2 regions of the Amycolatopsis sp. NPDC033938 genome follow, and region 1 is predicted to be linked to the other one. Evidence: riboswitches for the same ligand, from Rfam matches in the RefSeq annotation. Region 1 holds a riboswitch; the other holds the start of a gene.
What was found. Region 1 has a riboswitch for glycine ahead of gcvP (aminomethyl-transferring glycine dehydrogenase). Riboswitches for the same ligand answer to the same signal wherever they lie in the genome.
Positions count from the first base shown of each region.

Region 2: another riboswitch for glycine. It lies ahead of gcvP (aminomethyl-transferring glycine dehydrogenase); the one in region 1 lies ahead of gcvP (aminomethyl-transferring glycine dehydrogenase).

Region 1 covers NZ_JBVIRO010000003.1:167,446-175,020, forward strand. Annotated here, with positions in the region: gene ACZ5ZX_RS10710 (hypothetical protein) at 1-5, opposite strand, end outside; gene ACZ5ZX_RS10715 (hypothetical protein) at 29-541, opposite strand; gene ACZ5ZX_RS10720 (hypothetical protein) at 852-1,085, shown strand; gene ACZ5ZX_RS10725 (CDP-alcohol phosphatidyltransferase family protein) at 1,123-1,758, shown strand; gene gcvH (glycine cleavage system protein GcvH) at 1,823-2,206, shown strand; gene garA (glycogen accumulation regulator GarA) at 2,332-2,799, shown strand; gene ftsR (transcriptional regulator FtsR) at 2,796-3,557, shown strand; gene ACZ5ZX_RS10745 (bifunctional nuclease family protein) at 3,776-4,249, shown strand; gene ACZ5ZX_RS10750 (TetR/AcrR family transcriptional regulator) at 4,300-4,914, opposite strand; gene ACZ5ZX_RS10755 (MerR family transcriptional regulator) at 5,212-5,793, shown strand; glycine riboswitch at 5,840-5,941, shown strand; gene gcvP (aminomethyl-transferring glycine dehydrogenase) at 6,112-7,575, shown strand, end outside.
Region 2 covers NZ_JBVIRO010000030.1:57,588-65,162, reverse strand. Annotated here, with positions in the region: gene ACZ5ZX_RS39910 (YflT domain-containing protein) at 1-361, opposite strand, end outside; gene ACZ5ZX_RS39905 (glutamine synthetase family protein) at 590-1,954, shown strand; gene ACZ5ZX_RS39900 (gamma-glutamyl-gamma-aminobutyrate hydrolase family protein) at 1,935-2,648, shown strand; gene ACZ5ZX_RS39895 (aldehyde dehydrogenase family protein) at 2,645-4,009, shown strand; gene ACZ5ZX_RS39890 (3-oxoacyl-ACP reductase) at 4,009-4,776, shown strand; glycine riboswitch at 4,984-5,077, shown strand; gene gcvP (aminomethyl-transferring glycine dehydrogenase) at 5,219-7,575, shown strand, end outside.

The DNA of each region.
Region 1 (7,575 bases):
TTCATGGGCCCTTCTTTTCGGGGATGGTTCATTCGACGGGGACGACGGCGGCGAACACGTTCTGCTCGCCCTTGCTGCAACTGGTGCCGCCTTGCGCGGCGGGTGCGCCGGAAACGCACAGCCAGCCGTCGACGGTCTCGCTGACCGGTTCGTCCGAGCCGGCGGACTGGCGTCCGGCGATCCTCTTGTGGAACGAGCCGACGATCCCGGTCGCGTCCGCGCACGAGACCCCCGGCCCGTTGAGTACCTGCAGGGTCAGCCCGCTCGCCGCGGTGACCGTGCCGCACGAACCCTGTACCGGTTCAGCGGGTTTCGGCTTGGGGGCGGGATTCGGGGCAGCAGACGGAGCCGGCGCGGTCTGCGAAGGGATCGGCGGCACCGAGGCGCTGGACGGGCTCGAAGGCGACGTGGCCGCCGGGAGAGCCGGTGTGGAGGTGACAGGCGGTGGCGGGCCTTCGCCCGAACAGGCGGCGAGGGTTCCGGCGGCGACGCAGACCGCGATCAGGCGCCGCCACGATCCCGTGGTCGTCGAGACGGGCAAGGCGATCCTTTCGTCGGCCGGTCGTGGCAGGCCCATTCTGGCCCGGCCGGACCCGATGTCGTGGCATTGAGCCACGTTCGATGCGCGGCAGGTTATCGCGCCGTCGGCGCGGCGGTACGCGAGGACCGCCGGTTAACTGTCCACTATGGACAATTAACATGCCGTTCACGGCGCGACAACACACCGCTGTCGTCGCGAACCGATCGGACGAATCCCGGGCCGGACCGTTAACGCCCGCCCCTGTTCTGCCGAAAAGACAAGTAAGCGCTCCGGCGTGTCCCAGTCCCCGTCACCCGAAACCGTGAGAGCGATGAAGACCGACGAACAGAACGATCCCGCGTCATTCGAGGCCACCGCACCGGCGAGCGCGGAGCTGCCCCCCACGGCACCGTGCACCGTCGTCTGGTGCGGCGGCCGCCCGTACGTCCTCGAGAGTTCCGCCGGGCACACCCGCTGGATGGGTACCGACCACCGGGGCAGGCCCGTGGCGCTGACCAGCGCGGACCTGCAACGCCGCGGCTGGAGCCACACCCGGGCCAGCTGACGCCGGAGGACCTGCCGTCGCTGGATAGGCTGCGCTGGTGAGTACGCCCCCCGAACCGAGCGTGACCAGCGAAGAGCCCTCTTTGCTGCGGCAGGCCCTGAACGTTCCCAACATGCTTTCGATCCTCCGGCTCGCCGGGGTGCCGGTCTTCCTGTGGCTGCTCCTCGGCCCGAAGGAGGACGGCTGGGCGCTCGCGCTGCTCGTGTTCAGCGCGCTCACCGACTGGCTCGACGGCAAACTCGCCCGCTGGCTCAACCAGATGTCGCGGCTCGGGCAGCTGCTCGACCCCGCCGCCGACCGGCTCTACATCCTCGCGACGCTCGTCGCCTTCCTGATCCGCGACATCGTCCCGTGGTGGCTGGTGGTCCCCCTGGTCGTCCGCGAGGCCGTACTGGGCGTCTGCGTGCTGCTCCTGCGCCACCGCGGCTTCGCCCCGCCGGAGGTCACCTACATCGGCAAGGGCGCCACCTTCGTGCTGATGTACGCCTTCCCGTTCCTGCTGCTCACCCAGGGTGGATCCGACATCGCCGCGATCGCCCGCCCGATCGGGTACGCCTTCACGGCCTGGGGTGCGGTGCTGTACGTCTATTCGGGCGTGTTGTACGTCGTACAGACCGTGCGAGCGCTGCGTTCGGCCGAAACGCCCGCGTTGCGGGAGGCGCCGGGCGCGTGACCCGGCGGGATGCGAAACTTCGCGCGTCGGTTTCGAGTGAGGGCACCCAGAAAGGGGAGCGGCGTTGTCCACTCCAGAAGAACTGCGCTACACCGAGGAGCACGAGTGGGTCTCCGTGCGCGACGGAGGGCTCGTGCGCGTGGGCATCACGGAGTACGCGCAGGATCAGCTCGGTGACGTGGTGTTCGTCGAGCTGCCAGAGGTCGGCAAGCAGGTCGGCGCGGGTGACGCGTTCGGCGAGGTCGAATCGACCAAGAGCGTTTCGGAGCTGTTCGCCCCGCTCGACGGCGAGGTGGTCGCGGTCAACGACGCGGTGACCGAGTCGCCCGAGCTGATCAACAGCGACCCCTACGGCGAGGGCTGGCTGATCGAGCTCCGCCTCGACGACGCGAGCACGGTGGATTCCCTGCTCGAGGCCGAGGCCTACCAGGCGCTGATCAAGGAATAGCCGCAGGCCGCGGCCGTCCGCTCCGAGTAGGGGGAGCCGCGGACCGGAGATTCGATCAGGCACGGTACGTTTGTCCTCTACACGTTCTTGAGTAGTGGCAACACACATGCGTTAGGAGAGCTCAGGTGAGCACGAACGACGGGCCCGGCGTTCCCCCGGAGCAGTCTCCGGAGCGGACTTCTGTCTTCCGGGCCGACTTCCTGGCCGACGTCGAAGGCACTGAGGCTCCTCCGGCTGCCGAGGCCCCTGTCCAGGGTGTGGACGCGCTGCCCGCGGGTTCCGCCCTGCTGGTCGTCAAGCGGGGCCCGAACGCGGGTTCGCGCTTCCTGCTGGACCGCGACACCACCAGTGCGGGACGGCATCCGGACAGCGACATCTTCCTCGACGACGTCACGGTCTCCCGGCGGCACGCGGAGTTCCGCCGTGAGGGTGGCGAGTTCGTCGTCATCGACGTCGGCAGCCTCAACGGCACCTACGTCAACCGCGAGCCGGTCGACCAGGCCGTCCTCGCCGGTGGCGACGAGGTCCAGATCGGCAAGTTCCGCCTGGTCTTCCTGACCGGCCCGGGTCACGGGGGCCAGGGGGCACAGTGACGGCGGCCGGGCGGCCTGATCGGGATGCGTCGCAGCGCGATGGGTTGAGCATCGGGGCCGTGCTGGCACAGCTGCGCGGCGACTTTCCCGATGTCACCATCTCCAAGATCCGGTTCCTCGAGGCGGAGGGTCTGGTCCAGCCGGGCCGGACCCCGTCCGGGTACCGGCAGTTCGCTCCGGCGGACGTGGAGCGGTTGCGGTTCGTCCTGTCCGCCCAGCGGGATCACTACCTTCCGCTGAAGGTCATCAAGGAACAGCTGGACGCGGCGGATCAGGGCGCCGCGCCGTCGGCGGTGGGGCCCAAGCCGCCGCGGAAACTCGTTTCGCTCGAAGCCCCGGGGGAGAACGGCGGACTGCCGTCCCCCGGGGATTTCGAGAGCGACCGCGAGCTGAGACTGACCGAGGAAGATCTGCTCCGCCAGGCGGGCATCGACGCCGCCACCCTGGCTGAGCTGCGGCAATACGGTCTCGTCCGCCCAGGAGCGGCGGGGTTCTTCGACCCCGACGCGGTCCTCGTGGCGAAGACCGTGAAGGCGATGACCGAATTCGGTATCGAGCCGAGACATCTGCGTGCCTTCCGGGCCGCGGCCGACCGCGAAGTCGGCCTGCTGGAGCAGATCGTGACCCCGGTGTATCGACACCGTGACGAGGACGCGCAAGCGAGGGGCGACGAGGTCGTCCGCGAGCTCGCCGCGCTGACCGTGGCGTTACATACGCTCTTGGTGAAGGCCGGAATACGGGCCGTCACGGGCGGCTGAGCGGCTCCGGGGAGCCGAATCCGTTGTGAGGTCACTTGTCAATGACTGAATGTTCGGCACCCTATGCCGTACCGTGAGAGTCGGGTTTGCCGCGAGCGAACCGAGAATGTCTGGACAGCGAGCACAGCGCTCGGAAGACGGGTAGCGTCGGGATCGCCGTCGCTTGGTCGTCGAGACAAGCGTTGCAGCCCGTGCGCACGAGAGGGAGGCGAAGCCCGATGAGCGAGATGCGCGTCGTCGGCGTGCGGGTGGAGTTACCCGCGAATCAGCCGATCTTGTTGCTGCGGGAAACCGAAGGCGAGCGCTACCTGCCGATCTGGATCGGCTCGGTCGAGGCCACCGCCATCGCCTTGGAGCAGCAGGGAGTCCGCCCGGCCCGTCCGCTCACCCATGACCTGCTCAAAGAGGTCATCGGAGCGTTGGGCCGAGAGCTGGAGCAGGTCGTCATCACCGACCTGAAGGAAGGCACGTTCTTCGCGGAACTGGTCTTCGACGGGGATATCCGGGTTTCGGCGCGGCCGAGCGATTCGGTGGCGCTGGCGCTGCGGGTGGGGGTCCCGATCCACGCCGTGGACGCGGTGCTGGAGGAAGCGGGCCTCATCATCCCCGACGAGCAGGAGGACGAGGTCGAGAAGTTCCGCGAGTTCCTCGACTCCGTCTCGCCGGAGGACTTCCGCGGCGCGGATACGTGATCGGCTCGTGAGTGGTGATGACGGTGAGAACCGTCATCACCACTCACCACTCAGGCCGCGGTCGCCCGCGTGAACAGATCCGCCAGTTCCCGGCCGTACCGCTCCAGATCCAGCTTCGGATCCGCCGCGAACTTCGCGGCGACACCGTCGATGGCCTGCGCGATCGACAGCGCCATCACGTCCGGCGCGAAATCGCCGAAAGCGCCTTCCCGCTGTCCCTGCCGTAGCTGGCGTTCGAGCCGGCCGGTGCGGAACTCCTCGACGATCGGGGCCGACATGAACCAGCCCTCCGCGTCGGATCCGCTCGAAGCCATCTCGACCATGACCCGCACCAGTTCCGGGTACGAGCCGAGGAACGCGATCTCCGACTCGATGTAGCCGCGCAGCAGCCCGGCCCGGTCGGTCGTGCCCTGGGTCCGCTCTTCGAGGAACTTGTCCTTCATCCCGGTCGCGGTGGTGACCACGGCCTGCATCAGGCCCGCCTTGTTGGTGAAGTGGTAAGAGATGATCCGGGTGCTGGACAGCCCGGCCCGCTCCTTGATCTTCGCGAACGACGTCTTGTGGTACCCGAGCTCGGCGATCGTCGCGATCGTGGCGCTGATGATCTGGGCCCGCCGCGCGGCCTCCGTGACCGACAGCCCGAGTTCTGCCTGCACCTCTTGCAGGGCACTTTGCGTGGACGGTGTTACTTGCATGAGTAAAAATTAACACGGCCGAGTAAAAGTGGCAAGCCTGCGGCCGTTCGGGGGACCGCTCACGGCAAGTCTCAAGAAGAGCTTGAGGCCGACCGCGCGTCGCGTTGACCGCTTTGCCGGACACGCTTACCGTCAATGGAGGTAAATCGCCAAGGTGTGATTCGGATGTCTGGGGCATCCGTCTTGACGGTTCACTCCGGTGCGGGCTCACATGGGTCCGCGCGGCTTTGTTCGCCGGCCGCCAGGTCGGGCGAGGGGAGGCATGGCGTGGTCGAGGCTGGTAGCCCTCAAGAGCCGCTCGTTCCGGTCGCAGACGGCGAGCAGGGCGAGCTGTTCCCCGACTCTTCCCTCCCGGACGAACTCGTCGGTTACCGCGGTCCCGCCGCCTGTCAGATCGCCGGGATCACCTACCGGCAGCTCGACTACTGGGCCAGGACGAAGCTGGTCGCGCCGAGTATCCGCACGGCGCACGGCTCCGGTTCGCAGCGGCTGTACTCGTTCAAGGACATCCTCGTCCTGAAGGTGGTCAAGCGGCTGCTGGACACCGGTGTCTCGTTGCAGAACATCCGGGTCGCCGTCGACCATCTGCGCCTGCGCGGCGTCCGTGATCTCGCCAGGGTCACCCTGTTCTCCGATGGCACCACCGTCTACGAATGCACCTCGCCCGAAGAGATCGTCGATTTACTGCAGGGCGGTCAGGGTGTCTTCGGTATCGCCGTCAGCGGCGCGATGCAGGAGATCAGCGGCACGATCCACGAGTTCCCGGCCGAACGCGCCGACGGCGGCACGATCGAAACCGTCACCCCGGACGAACTCACGCAGCGCCGTAACGCACGTCGCACCGGCTGATCATGAAGCCGCGCCGGCGGCAGGGTAGGCTCACTTCCGCGGTCGACGAATCCGCGCGGGAGAGACCGAGTCGATAACCGTTGAGCTCGGCGCCGAAGGAGCAAGTCCTCCCCGGAACCTCTCAGGCACCCTGGACCGCGCGGACGAGACGCCTCTGGAAAGTGGTTCGCCAGGTCACAGCCTGGCGGCCCCGCCGACGGTGCAAGTCCGGCTCAACACTCGGGCGAAACTCTCAGGCGCTCCCACGGGAGTACGGACAGAGTGGGGAGGGCCAGGACAATCGTCCCGGCCTCACCCCCGCGTCCTGGGAGGTCCCCGATGGAGCCCGTGTCTCTGGCCGCTCTCGAATCCGGAACCCCCTTCGCGGACCGGCACATCGGTCCCGGCCCGGAGGAACTCGCGCGCATCCTCGACGTCGTCGGCGTGACGTCTCTCGATGACCTTGCCGAGCGGGCCGTTCCCGCGTCGCTGCGGGAATCCGCCACCCCGCCGGACCTGCCGCCGCCCGCCACCGAGACCGCGGCGCTCGCCGAACTCCGCGCGCTGGCCGCGCGCAACCGGCCCATGGTCCAGATGATCGGCCTCGGCTACCACGACACCGTGACCCCGCCGGTGATCCGCCGCAACGTGCTGGAGAGCCCGGCCTGGTACACCGCGTACACGCCGTATCAGCCGGAGATCTCGCAAGGCCGCCTCGAAGCGCTGCTCAACTTCCAGACCATGGTCGCCGACCTGACCGGACTGCCGATCGCGAACGCGTCGATGCTGGACGAGGCGACCGCGGCGGCGGAGGCGATGACGCTGGTCCGCCGGGCGGGCAAGGCGAAGTCGAAGCGGTTCGTGGTCGACGAGGACACGCTGCCGCAGACGATCGAGGTCCTGCGCACCCGTGCCGAACCGCTCGGCATCGACCTGGTGACCGCGGATCTCTCGCAGGGCATCACCGGACTCGGTCTCGGCGGTGACTTCTTCGGTGTGCTGCTTTCCTATCCCGGCGCTTCCGGCGTCGTCCGCGAATGGGGCCACACCATCACCGAGGCCAAGGCGCTGGGTGCCGCCGTGGTGATGGCCGCGGATCCGCTGGCGCTGACCTTGTTGCGGTCGCCGGGTGAACTCGGCGCCGACGTCGCCATCGGGTCGACGCAGCGGTTCGGCGTGCCGATGGGCTTCGGCGGCCCGCACGCGGCGTACCTCGCCGTGCGCCAGGGGCTCGAACGCCAGTTGCCCGGCAGGCTCGTCGGGGTGTCGAAGGACGCCGACGGCGCGCCCGCCTACCGGCTGGCGCTGCAGACCCGCGAGCAGCACATCCGCCGGGAGAAGGCGACCAGCAACATCTGCACCGCGCAGGTGCTCCTGGCGGTCATCGCGTCGATGTACGCGGTGTACCACGGGCCGGAAGGCCTGCGCGCCATCGCGAACCGCGCGCACCGGATGGCCACCGTGCTCGCGGCAGGGCTCGCCGAAAACGGCGTGGACGTGGTGCACTGCGAGTTCTTCGACACCGTCATGGTCGCTGTCCCCGGACGCGCGGGCGGGATCGTCGGCACGGCACGGGAACTCGGCGTCAACCTCCGGCTCGTGGACGCCGATCACGTCGCCATCGCCTGTGACGAGACGACCACCCGCGAGCATCTTTCCCTGGTGTGGAAGGCGTTCGGCGTCGCGGTGTCCGATGTGGACTCCCTCGACGCGGACACCGCCGACGGCTTCCCGCCGGATCTGCGCCGCACGAGCGAGTACCTGACGCATCCCGTCTTCCACGCGCACCGTTCGGAAACCGCG
Region 2 (7,575 bases), on a different contig from region 1:
GCAGGTTGAACCCGATACCGCCGACGAGGCCGACGAAGATCGGCACCAGTCCGGCGCCGGGGTTCAGCAGGCTCAGCACCAGGCCGAGGACCATACCGAACATCGCGCCCGCCAGCGCCGAGCTGGTCAGGATCTTGCTCCAGCTCATCCGCCCGGCGACCCGCTCGACCAGAATCGGTTCGACACCGACGATGGTGACGTCGGTGATCGGGAAGTCCGTTCCCGCGAGGTGGTCGACGGCACGCTGCGCTTCGGAGTACGACTCGTACGAGCCGATCGGCCACCCGCTGGGCAGCGTCGGGAGCTGAGCCCGTCCCTGGGGCTCGGTGAACGTGGTCTGCTGCGTGAATGCCTGTGTCATTCCTTCTCACCTCTCTTGATCCGTACAACGTTCCGGATGTGCGGATCTCCTCCCGATACGGCGGGATTCACAGCATCTTCTCAGCCGGGCATCACAGACAATCCGCCCAGGGATCAACTACAGTCCGCAATGGATAACGAACTAGACCATTGACCGAGTTGACCTTACCGGGCTGACCCGGTAGGAAGAAGCCGCAAAGGTACCGCTTCGAACCTTTAGGTGAGGCTGATGGCGAACAGGCGCGGCATGCTCACGCTGGATCGGCTCCGGGAACTGGTCGAGGACGGCACCGTCGACACGGTGCTGGTGGCGATCACCGACATGCAGGGCAGGCTGCAGGGCAAACGCTGCGCCGCCGAGTACTTCCTCAACGAGGTCGTCCCGCACGCCACCGAAGCGTGCAACTACCTGCTCGCGGTCGACGTCGACATGAACACCGTCGACGGCTACCCCATGTCGTCCTGGGAGACCGGTTATGGCGACTTCGTCATGCGCCCGGACTTCGAGACGCTGCGCCTGCTCCCGTGGCAGGAAGGCACCGCCCTCGTCCTCGCCGACCTCGAACGGGTGCAAGGCGGGGCGGTGGCTCCTTCGCCCCGCCAGATCCTGCGCGGGCAACTCGACCGGCTCGCCGCGCTCGGTCTCGCCGCCTATGTCGGCACCGAACTCGAATTCATCGTCTTCGACGACACCTTCGAGGCCGCGTGGGACAAGCGGTACCAAGGCCTCCGCCCGGCCAATCAGTACAACGTCGACTACTCGATGCTCGGCACCTCGCGGATCGAGCCGCTGCTGCGCCGGATCCGCAACGACATGGGCGGCGCGGGGCTCTACGTCGAGTCGGCCAAGGGCGAGTGCAACCCCGGCCAGCACGAGATCGCGTTCCGCTACACCGACGCGCTGACCACCTGCGACAACCACAGCGTCTACAAGACCGGGGCCAAGGAGATCGCCGCGCAGGAGGGCAAGAGCCTCACGTTCATGGCGAAGTACAACGAACGCGAGGGCAACTCCTGTCATATCCACGTCAGCCTGCGCTCGACCGGGGGCGAGGCCGTGCTCGCCGGTGACGGTCCCGGCGGGTTCTCCCCGCTGATGGAGCATTTCCTCGCCGGTCAGCTCGCCGGGTTGCGTGAGCTGACCTACTTCCTCGCGCCGAACATCAACTCCTACAAGCGTTTCGTCCCCGGCAGTTTCGCGCCGACGGCCGTCGCGTGGGGCACCGACAACCGCACGTGCGCGCTCCGCGTCGTCGGCCACGGCGAATCGCTCCGCACCGAGAACCGCGTTCCCGGCGGTGACGTGAACCCGTACCTCGCGGTGGCCGCGCTGATCGCGGCCGGGTTGCACGGTATCGAGAACGAACTGGAGCTGGAACCGGAGTTCCACGGCAACGCCTACGGCTCCGACAAGCCGACCGTGCCGACGACCCTGCGGGAGGCCGCGGAGCTGCTGGACCGGAGCAAGCTCGCCAGGACCGCGTTCGGGGACGAGGTCGTCGACCACTATCTGAACGCGGCGAAGGTCGAACTCACCGCCTACGACGCCGCCGTCACCGACTGGGAGAGGATCCGTGGCTTCGAACGGCTCTGAACCCGTCATCGGTCTCACGTCCTATCTGGAGCCCGCGAAGTTCCTGGTGTGGGAGACCGAGGCGGCGCTGCTGCACCGCGTCTACGTCGACGGGATCGTCGCGGCGGGCGGGATCCCGGTCCTGCTGCCGCCGGTGAGTGACGCGCACGAGCGGCTGGTGTCCGCTGTGGACGGTCTCGTGCTGGTCGGCGGCGCCGACGTCGATCCGGCACGGTACGGCCAGGAACAGCATCCGACGACCTACCTCCGGCCGAACCGGGACGCCTTCGAGTTCGGGCTGCTGCGGTCCGCTTTGGCCGCGGGCAAACCGGTGCTCGGCGTGTGCCGGGGGTTGCAGGTGCTCAGCGTCGCGCTCGGCGGGACGCTCACCCAGCATCTCCCGGACACGGTGGACAGCAAGGATCACCAGCCCGCGCCCGCGACCTTCGGCACCACTACGGTGACCCTTGCAGAGGGCAGCCGGGTCGCGTCGATCCTCGGCGCCGAGACCAAGGTGCCGTGTTACCACCATCAGGCGATCGACAAGCTCGGCGACGGACTGGTCCCGGTCGGCTGGGCGGCCGACGGCACCGTCGAGGCGGCCGAACTGCCCGGCGACGGGTTCGCGCTCGGCGTCCAATGGCATCCGGAACAGAACCCCGACGACATCAGGCTTTTCGAGGCACTTGTGGAAGCAGCTAAGGAGCGCGCATGACCACGTTCGAGGTGATCAACCCCGCCACCGAAGAGGTGGTGAGGTCGGTCGGGCTGACCTCGGCCGAGGAGACCGACGCGGCCATCGCCCGAGCACAGGCGGCTTTCCCCGCCTGGCGTGCGGTGGCCCCCGGAGACCGGGCGCGGCTGCTGCGCCGCTTCGCCGACGCGGTCGACGCCGACATCGAGAACCTCGCCCAGCTGGAGGTCGCCAACGCGGGCCACACGATCGGCAACGCGCGCTGGGAGGCGGGCAACGTCCGTGACGTGCTGACGTACTACTCGGCGTCACCGGAGCGCTTGAGCGGCAAGCAGATCCCGGTGCCCGGCGGGGTGAACATGACGTTCCACGAACCGCTCGGCGTGGTCGGGGTGATCGTGCCGTGGAACTTCCCGATGCCCATCGCGGGCTGGGGTTTCGCGCCCGCGCTCGCCGCCGGGAACACCGTCGTGCTCAAACCCGCGGAACTCACCCCGCTGACCGCGATCCGGCTCGGCGAACTCGCCCGTGAGGCGGGGATCCCCGAGGACGTCTTCCAGGTGCTCCCCGGCAAGGGATCCGTGGTGGGACAACGTTTCGTGGACAATCCCGCGGTACGCAAGGTCGTCTTCACCGGCTCCACCGAGGTCGGCAAGCAGATCATGGCTGGCTGCGCCGCGCAGGTGAAGCGGGTGACGCTGGAACTGGGCGGCAAGAACGCGAACATCGTGTTCGCCGACGCCGACCTGGAGAAGGCCGCGGCCACGGCACCGTACGGGGTGTTCGACAACGCCGGGCAGGACTGCTGCGCGCGGTCGCTGATCCTCGTGCAGGCGAGTGTGTACGAGAAGTTCATGGAACTGCTCGAACCCGCCGTGAACGGCGTCGTCGTCGGGGATCCCCGGCTGGAGATGACCGAGATGGGGCCGCTGATCTCGGCCGGGCATCACGCGAAGGTGTCGTCCTATGTGGACGATGCCGCGCCGGTGGCCTTCCGGGGAAGCGCGCCGGTGGGACCGGGCTACTGGTTCCCGCCGACCGTCGTCACCCCGCCGGACCTGCGGCATCCGCTGGCCTCGGACGAGATCTTCGGTCCCGTCGTGGCGGTCGTCCCGTTCGCGGAGGAGGCGGACGCGGTGACCATGGCCAATCACACCGAGTACGGCCTGTCCGGCTCGATCTGGACCCGCGACGTCGGCCGGGCCTTCCGCGTCGCGCGCGGCGTCGAAGCCGGGAACCTTTCGGTCAACTCGCATTCGTCCGTCCGGTACTGGACACCGTTCGGCGGATTCAAGCAGTCCGGGCTCGGCCGGGAACTCGGCCCGGACGCGCTCGACGCCTTCACCGAGACCAAGAATGTTTTCATCAGCACGGAGGAATGATGGTTCAGCGTTTCGAAGGCCGCGTCGCGGTCATCACCGGCGGCAGCAGCGGCATCGGCCTCGCCACCGCCCGCAGGCTGGCGAGCGAGGGCGCGAAGGTCGTCATCGGCGACATCTCGGCGGAACAGGGCAAGGCGGCGGCCGACGAGGTCGGCGGCCTGTTCGTGCAGGCCGACGTCACCGACGCCGAGCAGGTCGAGGCCCTGTTCCAGACCACTGTGGACACTTTCGGCTCGGTGGACGTCGCGTTCAACAACGCCGGCATCTCCCCGCCCGAGGACGACTCGATCCTGACCACGGGTATCGACGCGTGGGAGAAGGTGCAGAAGGTCAACCTGACCTCGGTGTACCTGTGCTGCAAGGCCGTGCTGCCGCATATGCAGCGGCAGGGCAAGGGGTCGATCATCAACACGGCGTCGTTCGTCGCGGTGATGGGCGCGGCGACGTCGCAGATCTCCTACACCGCGTCCAAGGGCGGGGTGCTGGCGATGAGCCGTGAGCTGGGCGTGCAGTTCGCGCGGGAGAACATCCGGGTCAACGCGCTGTGCCCGGGGCCGGTGAACACGCCGCTGCTGAAGGAACTGTTCGCGAAGGACCCCGAGCGGGCCGCGCGGCGGCTGGTGCACGTGCCGGTCGGGCGGTTCGCCGAACCGGAGGAGATCGCGGCGGCGGTCGCGTTCCTGGCCAGCGACGACGCCTCGTTCATCACGGCTTCGCAGTTCCTGGTGGACGGCGGGATCTCGGGCGCCTACGTCACGCCGCTGTAGGCGTGACTGGACGGACGACACCTGTGATCAGACGGGACACACGCGTGATCACAAGGGTCATACCCCTCTGATCACGCGTGTTGCCCCTCTGATCACGCGTGTGCGCCGACTGGTCACGTCGGGTGGGGCAAGTGACATGTCCTGCCTGAAGTAGACGTGCGCCGAACACGCCAGGTACGGTGTGCGCACAACTACAGACAGGGCCGTTGAGCTGGAGCGGGAGAGCCCTCACGAACGTGGTGGGGCACCGAAGGAGCAAACTCCCCGGAATCTCTCAGGTATCCACTACCGCTTCCGCGAGGCCACTCTGGAAAGCAGGCGCGCAAGTGCGTCTCACCCAAGGTGAAAGCCGCATTACCGTGCGGTGAAACTCTCAGGTGCCATGACAGAGGGGGAGTTCCCAGCGCACCGGTCTATCCGGCGCCTGACCCAAGGAGCTCCCTTGACCAGTACGTCCTTCGACGACCGGCACATCGGCCCCTCGGAGTCCGAGCAGGCCAAGATGCTCGCCGAGGTCGGCTACGGCAGTCTCGATGCCCTGGTGCAGGCAGCCGTGCCGTCCGCGATCAGGGTCACCGGTGACCTGGACCTTCCCCCGGCCGCGTCCGAGGAAGACGCCATCGCCGAGCTTCGCGCGCTCGCCGCGCTCAACAAGCCGATGACGCAGATGATCGGCCTCGGCTTCCACGATACGGTCACCCCCGCGGTCATCCGCCGCAACGTGCTGGAGAACCCGGCCTGGTACACGGCGTACACGCCGTATCAGCCGGAGATCTCGCAGGGCCGTCTCGAAGCCCTCCTCAACTTCCAGACCATGGTCTCCGAGCTGGCCGGGCTCGCCACCGCGAACGCTTCCCTGCTCGACGAGTCCACCGCCGTCGCCGAGGCCGTCATGTTGATGCGCCGCGTGTCGAAGGCGAAGTCGAACAAGGTCGTCCTCGACGCCGAGTGCCTGCCGCAGACCATCGCGGTCGTCCGCACCCGCGCCGAGGCGATGGGGGTCGAGGTCGAGGTCCGCGACCTGCTCACCGGCCTTCCCGAGGAGTTCTTCGGCGTCGTCGTCCAGTACCCGGGCGCCTCCGGTGTGCTGCGTGGCGCGGGCTTCTACTCCGCCATCTCCGAGACCGCGAAGGCCGCCGGCGCGCTGTACACCGTCGCCGCCGACCTGCTCGCTCTCACGCTGATCACCGCGCCGGGTGAGTTCGGCGCCGACATCGCCGCCGGTTCGACGCAGCGCTTCGGTGTCCCGCTCGGCTACGGCGGCCCGCACGCCGGGTACATGGCCGTCCGCGCCGGGCTCGAGCGTTCACTGCCGGGCCGTCTCGTCGGAGTCTCGGTCGACGCCGACGGCAACCCCGCGTACCGCCTCGCCCTGCAGACCCGTGAACAGCACATCCGCCGCGAGAAGGCGACGTCGAACATCTGCACCGCGCAGGTCCTGCCCGCGGTGCTCGCCGCGATGTACGCGGTCTACCACGGCCCCGACGGCCTCAAGCGCATCGCGACGCGCGTCCACGAACTCGCCGCCGGTCTCGCGGACGCTCTCCGCACCGGGGGCGTCGAAGTCGTCCACGAGGGCTTCTTCGACACGGTCCTCGCCCGCATGCCCGGCCAGGCCGAAGCGGTCGTCGCCGTCGCGCGTGAGAACGGCATCAACCTCGGCCCGGTCGACGCCGACCACGTGCGCATCGCCGTCGACGAGGTCACCACGCCCGCGATCATCGCCAAGGTGCTCAACGCATTCGGTGTCGACACTAAAGCCGCCGAAGCCCGCGCCCTCCCCGCCGGTCTCGACCGCGAGAGCGAGTACCTCACCCACGAGGTCTTCCACTCGCACCGCTCCGAGACCGCGATGCTGCGCTACCTGCGCAGCCTGTCCGACCTCGACTACGCGCTCGACCGCGGCATGATCCCGCTCGGCTCCTGCACGATGAAGCTCAACGCCACCACCGAGATGGAGCCGATCAGCTGGCGCGAGTTCGCGGGGATCCACCCGTTCGCGCCCGCGGACCAGGCCGAGGGCTACCACGTGCTGGTCGAGCAGCTCGCGGGCTGGCTGGCCGAGGTCACCGGCTACGACAAGGTGTCGCTGCAGCCGAACGCGGGCAGCCAGGGCGAACTCGCCGGTCTGCTCGCGATCCGCGCGTACCACCACGCGAACGGCCAGACCGCACGCGAGGTCTGCCTGATCCCGTCGTCCGCGCATGGCACGAACGCCGCCTCCGCGGTCATGGCCGGGATGCGCGTCGTCGTGGTCAAGTGCACCGACGAGGGCAACGTCGACCTCGACGACCTGCGCGCCAAGGTGGACGCCCACCGCGACACGCTGTCCGCGATCATGGTCACCTACCCCTCGACGCACGGCGTGTACGAGCACGGCATCGACGAGCTGGCCAAGATCGTCCACGACGCGGGCGGCCAGGTCTACGTCGACGGCGCGAACCTCAACGCCCTGCTGGGCCTGGCGAAGCCGGGTGAGTTCGGCGGCGACGTCTCGCATCTGAACCTGCACAAGACCTTCTGCATCCCGCACGGTGGCGGCGGCCCCGGTGTCGGCCCGGTCGCGGTGCGCGCGCACCTCGCGCCGTACCTGCCGAACCACCCGCTGCTGGAGAAGGCCGGTCCGGAGACCGGGGTCGGCCCGATCAGCGCCGCTCCGTTCGGGTCGGCATCGATCCTGCCGATCTCGTGGGCGTACGTCCGCATGATGGGCGCGGGCGGGCTCACCGCCGCGACGCAGGTCGCGGTCCTCGCCGCGAACTACGTGGCCAAGCGCCTCAACCAGCACTACCCGGTGCT